DNA from 2 places in the Streptomyces sp. NPDC086147 genome. Region 1 is predicted to be linked to the other one. Evidence: riboswitches for the same ligand, from Rfam matches in the RefSeq annotation. Region 1 holds a riboswitch; the other holds the start of a gene.

Region 1 (4,654 bases):
CCGCCCCTGGGCCTTCCCGGCCCCGGACCGCGGCACCCTGGAGAACGGCCTGACCGTCCTCACCAGCCACCGCCCCGGCCAGCAGGTCGTGGCCGTGGAGCTCTTCCTGCCGGCCCCGCTGGACGCCGAGCCCGCCGGTCTCGACGGCGTGGCCACCATCATGGCCCGTGCGCTCTCCGAGGGCACCGACCAGCACAGCGCCGAGGAGTTCGCGGCCGAGCTGGAGCGCTGCGGCGCCACCCTCGACGCGCACGCCGACCACCCGGGCGTACGGGTCTCCCTGGAGGTCCCGGTCTCCCGGCTGCCCAAGGCGCTCGGACTGCTCTCCGAGGCCCTGATCGCCCCGGCGTTCCTGGACACCGAGGTCGAGCGCCTGGTGCGCAACCGCCTCGACGAGATCCCGCACGAGACGGCCAATCCGGCCCGGCGCGCCGCCAAGCAGCTCTCCAAGGAGCTGTTCCCGGCCGACTCCCGGATGTCCCGGCCGCGCCAGGGCACCGAGGAGACCGTCGGGGCGATCGACGCCGCCGCGGTCCGCGCCTTCTACGCGGCGCACGTGCGGCCCGCCACGGCCACCGCCGTGGTCGTCGGCGACCTGACTGGGATCGACCTGGAGAAGGTCCTCGCGGAGACGCTGGGCGCCTGGACCGGCGAGCCCGGCGAGCCGCTGCCGATGCCGCCGATCACCGCCGACGACACCGGCCGGGTCGTGATCGTGGACCGCCCCGGCGCCGTCCAGACCCAGCTCCTCATCGGCCGGATCGGCCCCGACCGGCACGCCCGCGTCTGGCCGGCCCAGGTCCTCGGCACGTACTCCCTCGGCGGGACCCTGACCTCGCGTCTGGACCGGGTCCTGCGCGAGGAGAAGGGCTACACGTACGGCGTGCGGGCCTTCGGGCAGGTGCTCCGCTCGGACGCCGAGGGGAACGGCGCCGCGATGCTCGCCATCAGCGGCTCCATCGACACCCCCAACACGGGCCCGGCCCTGGACGACCTGTGGAAGGTGCTGCGCACCCTGGCCGCCGAGGGGCTCACGGACGCCGAGCGGGAGACCGCCGTGCAGAACCTGGTGGGGGTGGCGCCGCTCAAGTACGAGACGGCCGCCTCCGTCGCCGGGACGCTCGCCGACCAGGTGGAGCAGCACCTCCCGGACGACTTCCAGGCCCAGCTGTACGCGCGCCTGGCCGAGACCGGCACCGTCGAGGCGACCGCCGCCGTGGTCAGCGCCTTCCCGGTGGACCGGCTCGTCACGGTCCTGGTGGGCGACGCGGCGCAGATCGCGGAGCCGGTGCGGGCGCTCGGCATCGGTGAAGTGACCGTCGTCACCGGCTGATCGACCCCTGCCCGGCCGGCGGCCCACCGCCGCCGGCCGGGCGGACGAAGGGCCCCGACGTGACGGACCGTCGGGGCCCTTCCGGCCGTCGGCGCGGGAGCCGCACGGGGAATGCCTCCGTGAATTGTCCGTATTGGCGCCAAAGTGATCATCTGCCCTGTGGCATGCCTTACAAAAGGTCGTGTTCGGTTGGTGATCGACTGGGGCTCCGCATAGCGTCGGTGCGGCTGTTCGCCAGTTGCACCCGCCGCGCCCGCGGCACCGGACAGTCATCGCCGAGTCCCCGTCAGGCGCGAGCCTGGGGAGCCGGGGACCCACGCAGTCCCTGGGGTGAATCGGACGCCTTCGCCTCGCGCGGAGGGGCCCGTAGGAGACCTTCCTGCTCCGAACCCGTCAGCTAACCCGGTAGGCGAGAAGGAAGGAAAGGAACAACGTCTTCATGGCGTTCACCCGTGCCACCGGGAAGCATCGTGGTTCGAGCCGGATGGCGCGCCGCGGCGCGGGCATCGCCGGAGTGGCGACCCTCGCCACCACCGGAGTCATCGGAACCCTGGCCTCCCCGGCGCTCGCCGCCGACACGGACAACCGCTCCCCCGAGGACACCGGCCTCACCAAGGTGATCGCCGAGGAATCCCTCGTCGACCGGCTCAACGCCCAGGCCGACGCCCAGGACCGCGAGGCCTTCGAGGCCGTCGCCGAGCAGAAGGCCCTGGCCGAGGCGAAGCGCAAGGCCGAGGCCCGCGCCAAGGAGATCCGCGAGGAGAGGGCCCGCGCCGCCCGCGAGGCCGAGCGCCGCCGCCTGAACTCCTTCCAGCTCCCCGTCGCCGGCTCGTACGTCTCCACCGGCTACCAGACCGGCGGCTCGCTCTGGTCCTCCGGCAGCCACTCCGGCGTCGACTTCCACGCGGCCTACGGCAGCCGGGTCGTCTCCGTCGGCTCCGGCACCGTCGTCGAGGCCGGCTGGGGCGGCGCGTACGGCAACAACATCGTGATCCGGATGCACGACGGCACGTACACCCAGTACGGTCACCTCTCCTCCATCGGGGTGTACGTCGGCCAGACCGTCGAGCCGGGCCAGCAGATCGGCATCTCGGGCTCGACCGGCAACTCGACCGGCCCGCACCTCCACTTCGAGGCCCGGACGAGCGCCGACTACGGCTCGGACATCAACCCGGTCTCCTACCTCCGCGCCCGCGGCGTCGCCGTCTGACCCGGCGTCCCGCGCGCCCCTGACCATCGGGGACCTCCGCGTCGCAAAAGCCCCGGCTCGTGCTGAGCCGGGGCTTTTCGTCGTCCCGTCGTCGGCCAAAAGCCCGTCATGGATTCCGGTGGGGCATCGGAAATTCCGGCGGGCTGCAATAGAGTCGCGGATCAGGCGCAGAACAGGCGCCGCTCGAATTGTCTCGCGCGGACCAAGGCGGAGGTCGGACATGCGCATTCCCGCGCATTCGGTATGCACGGCGATCCGGGACGACATCGTCTCCGGCGTCTTCGAGCGGGGCAGCCGGCTGACCGAGGAGCAGCTCGCCCGCCGGTACGGGGTCTCCCGCGTCCCGGTCCGCGAGGCGCTGCGCACCCTGGAGTCCGAGGGCTTCGTCCTCACCCGCCGCCACGCGGGCGCGCACGTCGCCGAGCCCACCGAGCAGGAGGCGGCCGACCTGCTCGACATGCGGGCGCTGCTCGAACCGCTGGGGGCCGCGCGGGCCGCGCAGCGGCGCACCGACGCCCACCTCAAGGTGCTGCGCGGCCTGGTCAGACTCGGGCAGGAGCGGGCCAGGCGCGGCCAGGGCGAGGACCTGCGCTCGCTCGGCGGCTGGTTCCACGAGACGCTCGCGCAGGCCTCCGGCAGCCCGCCGCTGACGGCGCTGCTCACCCAGCTGCGGCACAAGATCGCCTGGACGTACGCGGTCGAGCAGCCCGAGCGACCGGTGGAGGCCTGGGCCGAACACGGTGCGATCGTGGACGCCGTGGCGCGCGGCGACGCCGAGCGGGCGAGGGCCCTCACCGCGCTGCACGCGGAGCGCTCGCTGCCGCTGCACCGGCTCAAGAGGCCGGAGCGCGGGCGTGTGAGGGTTTCGCAACACGTCGTCAACACGACGAGCGCCCGGAATTAACACGCACACCGTATACAAAGAATAGAAATTCCACGGGGCTTTTCGTGCTGCCCGGAAAAGGGGGCGGCGGGGGAGCGGGAGTGGAAAAGAGAAAGGCCGTGGCCGCCGGAATTCCGGCGGCCACGGCCTTTCGAAGTCACGAGAAGGGTCAGACGGTCTCGGGGAGCTCGTCCAGGCCCTCGGCGACCAGCTTCGCGAGACGGTCCAGAGCGGCCTCGGCGCCCTCGGCGTCCGACGCGAGCACGATCTCCTCGCCGCCCTGCGCGCCCAGGCCGAGCACCGCGAGCATGGAGGCGGCGTTCACGGGGGTGCCGTCGGACTTGGCGATCGTCACCGGAACGCCGGAAGCCGTGGCGGCACGGACGAAGATGGACGCGGGGCGGGCGTGCAGGCCCTCGGCCCAGCCGACGTTGACGCGGCGCTCAGCCATGGTGTTGCCCTTCAAGTCTCAAGCGGGTTGTCTAGACCAGTCTCTCACGGGATGCGCGGTGCTCACGCCGACCTCCGGCCCGCACCGGACCGCCTCGGCTCCCCCCACCTTGCAACGCCCACCCCCACCGCGCGACCGGTGCCCCAGGCGTGTCCCGGCCGTAGGCTGACCCCATGCAGAGCGCGTCGGAGCAGTCGGAAGCGGCGGAACCGCAGGCGGAGCCGGTACGGTCCGCGCCACCGGAGCACGCCTACCCCGACCACTGGGAGGCGGACGTGGTGCTCCGCGACGGCGGCACCGCGCGCATCGGGCCCATCACCACCGACGACGCCGACCGGCTCGTCAGCTTCTACGAGCAGGTCTCGGACGAGTCGAAGTACTACCGCTTCTTCGCCCCCTACCCGCGCCTCTCCGCCAAGGACGTGCACCGCTTCACCCACCACGACTTCGTGGACCGGGTGGGACTCGCGGCGACCGTCGGCGGCGAGTTCATCGCCACCGTCCGCTACGACCGCATCGACGACCGCGGACTGCCCGCCTCCGCCCCGGCCGACGAGGCCGAGGTCGCCTTCCTCGTCCAGGACGCGCACCAGGGCCGGGGCGTCGCCTCCGCCCTGCTCGAACACATCGCGGCGGTCGCCCGCGAACGGGGCATCCGGCGCTTCGCCGCCGAGGTGCTCCCCGCCAACACCAAGATGATCAAGGTCTTCACCGACGCGGGCTACACCCAGAAGCGCAGCTTCGAGGACGGCTCCGTACGGCTCCACCTCGACCTCG
Region 2 (4,654 bases), on a different contig from region 1:
GGTTCCTCGCCGTTCGCGGACTTCCCCGAGGAGCTGGGCCGGTTCGAGACGCTCGGCTGGCTGGACGGGGAGTCCCCGGCGGGGCTGCTGCGGCTCTCGCCGGAGGGCCTGGCGCACTCGGACGGGCTCGGCCCGGAGCTGTTCTCCCCTGGGGTGCGGGCCGCGATGGCCGCGTACGAGCCGAAGTAGGGGGCGGCCGTGGACCTGACGCTGCTCTACCGGGGGCCGCTCTCCTCCTGCGACTACGACTGTCCGTACTGCCCCTTCGCCAAGCGCCGGGACAGCCGGGAGCAGTTGCGGGCGGACCGGGCGGCGCTCGAACGGTTCACCGGGTGGGCCGCCGCGCAGACCGGTGACCGGCTGCGGATCCTGTTCACGCCGTGGGGCGAGGGCCTGGTGCGCTCCTGGTACCGGCGGGCGCTCGTCGAGCTGTCGCGGCTGCCGCACGTCGAGCGGGTGGCGATCCAGACCAATCTGAGCTGCCGGACCGACTGGCTGGCGGACGCGGACCCGGAGGCCGTGGCCCTCTGGTGCACGTACCACCCCGGGCAGACGCCGTACGAGCGCTTCCTCGCCAAGTGCCGTGACCTGACGGAGCGGGGCGTGCGGTTCAGCGTGGGCGTGGTGGGGCTCCCGGAGCACCGGGAGCACGCGCGGCGGCTGCGGGACGCGCTGCCGCCGCACGTGTACCTGTGGGTGAACGCGGCCGAGGGGCACGCGTATACCGACGCGGAGGCCGACGGGTGGACGGAGCTCGACCCGCTCTTCCCGTACAGCCGGCATCCGCACCGCTCGGCGGGGCTGCCCTGCCGCACCGGCGAGTCGGTGATCTCGGTGGACGGCGCGGGGACGGTGCGGCGCTGCCACTTCGTCAAGGCCGAACTGGGGAACCTGTACGACGGTTCGTACCGCGCCGCCCTGCGCCCCCGCGCCTGCCCCCTCGCCGTCTGCGACTGCCACATCGGCTACGTCCACCTGGAGACGCTGCCGCTGTACGACGTGTTCGCGGGCGGGGTCCTGGAGCGGATCCCCGCCGCGCCGCCGACTACAGGGGCATGAGGTCGCCGAGGGGCATCAGGTCGGGGCGCTTGGCCTCGACGTGGTCCCCGGAGCTCTCGCCGCGCAGCCGGCGTCCGATCCAGGGCACGAGGTACTCCCGCGCCCACTGGATGTTGTCGCGGCGCACTTCGAGGGAGCCGCGCGGCGGGACCGGCGGCCACACCTGGTCGGGGTCGGCCGGCACCGGCAGGCCGAGGACCTGGGCGGCGCGCAGGGCGACCCGGGTGTGCCCCTCGGGCGAGAGGTGCAGCCGGTCGCCGTCCCAGGCCCGCCTGTCCTGCACGGACTTCAGGGACCACAGGTCGAGGACCGGGCAGCCGTGGCGGTCCGCGATGGCGCGGACGTGCGCGGTGTAGGTGGCGATCTTGCCGCGCAGGTGCCGGAGCACGGGGACGTCGCGGGTGTCGAAGCCGGTGGTGATCATGACGGTCCCGACGGCGGAGGTCAGCTCGGCGACGGCGCGCTCGAAGCGCTCGGCCACGTCGTCCGGGTCGGTGCCGGGGCGGATGATGTCGTTGCCGCCCGCGCAGAAGGTCACCAGGTCGGGGGCGAGTTCCTTCGCCCGGGGGACCTGTTCCGCCACGATCTGGTCGAGGAGGCGCCCGCGTACGGCCAGGTTGGCGTAGCGGAAGGCGTCGTGCTCCGGCAGCTGGTCGGCGAGCAGGACCGCGAAGCGGTCCGCCCAGCCGACGTACGTCCCGTCGGGGCCGGGGTCTCCGACGCCCTCGGTGAAGCTGTCACCGATCGCCGCGTACGACCCGAATGCGTTCTTGTCTCTTGATCTCGAATCGTCTGCCACGGGGTCACATCCTTCCCTTTCGCATGTGACCTACGCGACCGTAAGGAGGGGTTGACGACGGGTGACATATGCCACCGATAAAGATTCGCCCAAGTCGGAACAGGCCGACGGCCCGGCATGCGCGTGCCGGGCCGTCGAAAAGGGTGTCCCCTTCGGCGCGTCAGACGGAGACGCCGTGCTGGCGCAGGTAGGCCAGCGGGTCGACGTCCGAGCCGTAGCTCGGCGTGGTGCGGATCTCGAAGTGCAGGTGCGGGCCGGTGGAGTTGCCGGTGGAGCCGGAGAGGCCGATCTGCTGCCCGCCGCCGACGCTCTGCCCGGCCGAGACCGAGAGGGAGGAGAGGTGGGCGTACTGCGAGTAGTTGCCGTCCGCGTGCTTGATGACGACCTCGTTGCCGTACGAGCCGCTCCAGCCGGCGGAGACGACCGTGCCGGCGCCGACGGCGCGGACGGTGGTGCCGGAGGAGGCGATGAAGTCGACGCCGGTGTGGTAGCCGGAGGACCACATCGAGCCGGAGGCGCGGTACGGGGTGGAGAAGCCGCCGGTGACGGGGGCGACCCAGCCGGAGGAGGAGGCGGTGGAACCGGTGGAGGACGAGGAGCCGGTGGAGCGCTCCGCGGCCTTCGGGGTGGCGGCGGCCGGGGCGGCGGCGCGGCGGTTCTCGCGGGAGGCGCGGGGGGCGTCGTCGCCGTTCTTGCCGGACTCCTGGGCGCTGTGGGTGCTCTTCGGGCCGACGGGGGCGGAGCCCTTGGCGCCGATGGTGAGCTTCATGCCGGGCAGGATGAGGGAGGGGTCCGCGCCGATGGTCCGGCGGTTGTCCTCGTACACCTTCTGCCAGCCGCCCTCCAGGTGGTGGTCGGAGGCGATCTTCGACAGGTAGTCGCCGGAGACGACGGAGTACGTACGGGGGCCGGTCTCGGCGGCGGCCTTCGCGGGGGCGGCCTTCGCCGCGACGACGTGCGCGGTGACGGCGGACTGGACGGAGGCGGGGGCCGGGGCGGCCTGCTCGGCGGCGTGGGCCCCCGTGGCGCCGAGGAGCGGGAGGGCGACGACGGCGCCTCCCGTACCGGCGGCGGCGAAACCGCGGGTGAGGGGGTTGCTCTTGGGACGGCGGTGCTTACCCTTCGCGGGCATGGCGAATCCTCTCCGGCGCCTGCGAGGTGAGCTGTCGGGTTCGGACTGGAGATGCCCGGCCGCGCTTTCGCGCGGCTTCACCCCGAGCCGTCCTGCATCGCGGGACCGGCGTACTTCCTGGGTCCCCCGCTCCTGCCACGCATGGGATGGGTGGAATTCCGGGCGGTGGCAGGATTCGGCGGTCCGTCCGGATTGAGCGTGACGCTAGACGAGCGGGGTCGACGCGAACAAGCCGCTGTTTTGTCCCGGCATTCCGCCCTAGATCGTTCCCCCGGAATTCTGGTCACCCTCCGTGGACGACGATCCTCCGACTCCCTTTTCCCGTACGGAAATCGCGCCGGACTCCCGGCCACGATCCGTCACCTCTATGACCCTGCTCACGCGCCGAATCCCATCTCGCCTGTAAACAGGGCGCGTTATACGCAATGTCCCAATAGGGGCTTGCCATACCCAACACCCCAATTAGGACAGATCACTCATTCCCGTCCGAGGGGGTGCGCCACGCCCCTCCTGTCTGGATGATTGCCCCAGGAACCGATTCGCGTCGGGCATCCGAACACCGACTTTCCAGGAGCATCCGTGACGCAGCAGCTGCCGCAGGTCCCGCCCGTAGAAGCCGACGAGCCCGAGCTGGCGGAGGTCCGCAACTTCCGGGACGTGGGCGGCCTGCCGACGACGGACGGGCGCGCGGTCCGTCCCGGCCGCCTCTTCCGCAGCGGCCACCTCGCCCACGCGACCGAGGACGACGCCGCCTTCCTCGCCGGACTCGGGCTGCACACGGTCTTCGACTTCCGCAACGAGGCCGACCGGCGGATTGAGGGCCCGGACGTCGAGCTGCCCGGCGTGCGGAACGTGAACATACCCCTCAACGACCCGGCCGACGGCAAGGAGTTCTGGAAGCTGGTGCGCGACGGCGACACCGCGCAGCTGCGGGGGATCCTCGGCGACGGCAGGGCGGCGGCCCGGATGTCCGAGTCGTACCGGCGGATGGTGGTCGAGCGGACCGCGGAGCACAGCCGGATCCTGCACTCCATGGCGGAGGAGAGCGTCCCGGCCCTGATGCACTGCGCGGCGGGCAAGGACCGCGCCGGGCTCGCCGTCGCGATCACCCTGCTCGCCGTCGGGGTCGAGCGGACGGCGATCGAGGCCGACTACGTGAAGTCGAACGAGCCGCACCGCCGCTACAAGGTGCGCCGCAGCTCCACCGCCCCGGACGCCATGGGACCCGAGGTGATGGAGCTGCTGGCCCCGCTCTTCGACGCGCGGGCGGAGTACCTGCGGGCCGCCTTCGAGACGATCGAGGCGACCTGGGGCTCGATGGACGCCTACTTCTCCGAAGGCCTCGCGCTGTCCCCGGAGACCCGCGAGCGGCTGCGGGAGCGCCTGCTCACCGAGGCGTAGGGAGCGCGCGGCGCCCGGCCGGCGTCACTTCGCGCCCATCGCGAAGAGCAGGTAGAGGAAGCCGGCGAAGAGGTGACCGGCGACCAGGTAGGCGAAGAGGCGGAGCACCAGCCCCTTGGGGAACTTGCCCTCCCCGCGCTCCTCGCCGGTGACGGATGAAGACTTCTCGGACATATCAACTCTTTCCTGAAGAATCGTCACGGAAGAATCGTTCCGGCTGTCAGCGCCGGTGCGGGGTCCCGTCGCCGAGGCACAGCTCGGCG

The links. A riboswitch is a leader RNA that binds a small molecule or an ion and turns the genes downstream of it on or off. The one in region 1 is predicted to bind cyclic di-AMP.
Region 2: another riboswitch for cyclic di-AMP. It lies ahead of AB0398_RS11975 (LysM peptidoglycan-binding domain-containing M23 family metallopeptidase); the one in region 1 lies ahead of AB0398_RS26590 (M23 family metallopeptidase).

The regions. Positions count from the first base shown of each region.
Region 1 covers NZ_JBFBJO010000015.1:117,280-121,933, forward strand. The annotation lists gene AB0398_RS26585 (pitrilysin family protein) at 1-1,333, shown strand, start outside; cyclic di-AMP (ydaO/yuaA leader) riboswitch at 1,597-1,759, shown strand; gene AB0398_RS26590 (M23 family metallopeptidase) at 1,773-2,543, shown strand; gene AB0398_RS26595 (GntR family transcriptional regulator) at 2,764-3,447, shown strand; gene AB0398_RS26600 (HPr family phosphocarrier protein) at 3,596-3,877, opposite strand; gene AB0398_RS26605 (GNAT family N-acetyltransferase) at 4,051-4,654, shown strand, end outside.
Region 2 covers NZ_JBFBJO010000004.1:268,159-272,812, reverse strand. The annotation lists gene AB0398_RS11990 (STM4012 family radical SAM protein) at 1-189, shown strand, start outside; gene AB0398_RS11985 (STM4011 family radical SAM protein) at 199-1,059, shown strand; gene AB0398_RS11980 (SGNH/GDSL hydrolase family protein) at 1,046-1,858, opposite strand; gene AB0398_RS11975 (LysM peptidoglycan-binding domain-containing M23 family metallopeptidase) at 2,019-2,990, opposite strand; cyclic di-AMP (ydaO/yuaA leader) riboswitch at 2,994-3,153, opposite strand; gene AB0398_RS11970 (tyrosine-protein phosphatase) at 3,570-4,391, shown strand; gene AB0398_RS11965 (DUF6126 family protein) at 4,416-4,565, opposite strand; gene AB0398_RS11960 (XRE family transcriptional regulator) at 4,612-4,654, opposite strand, start outside.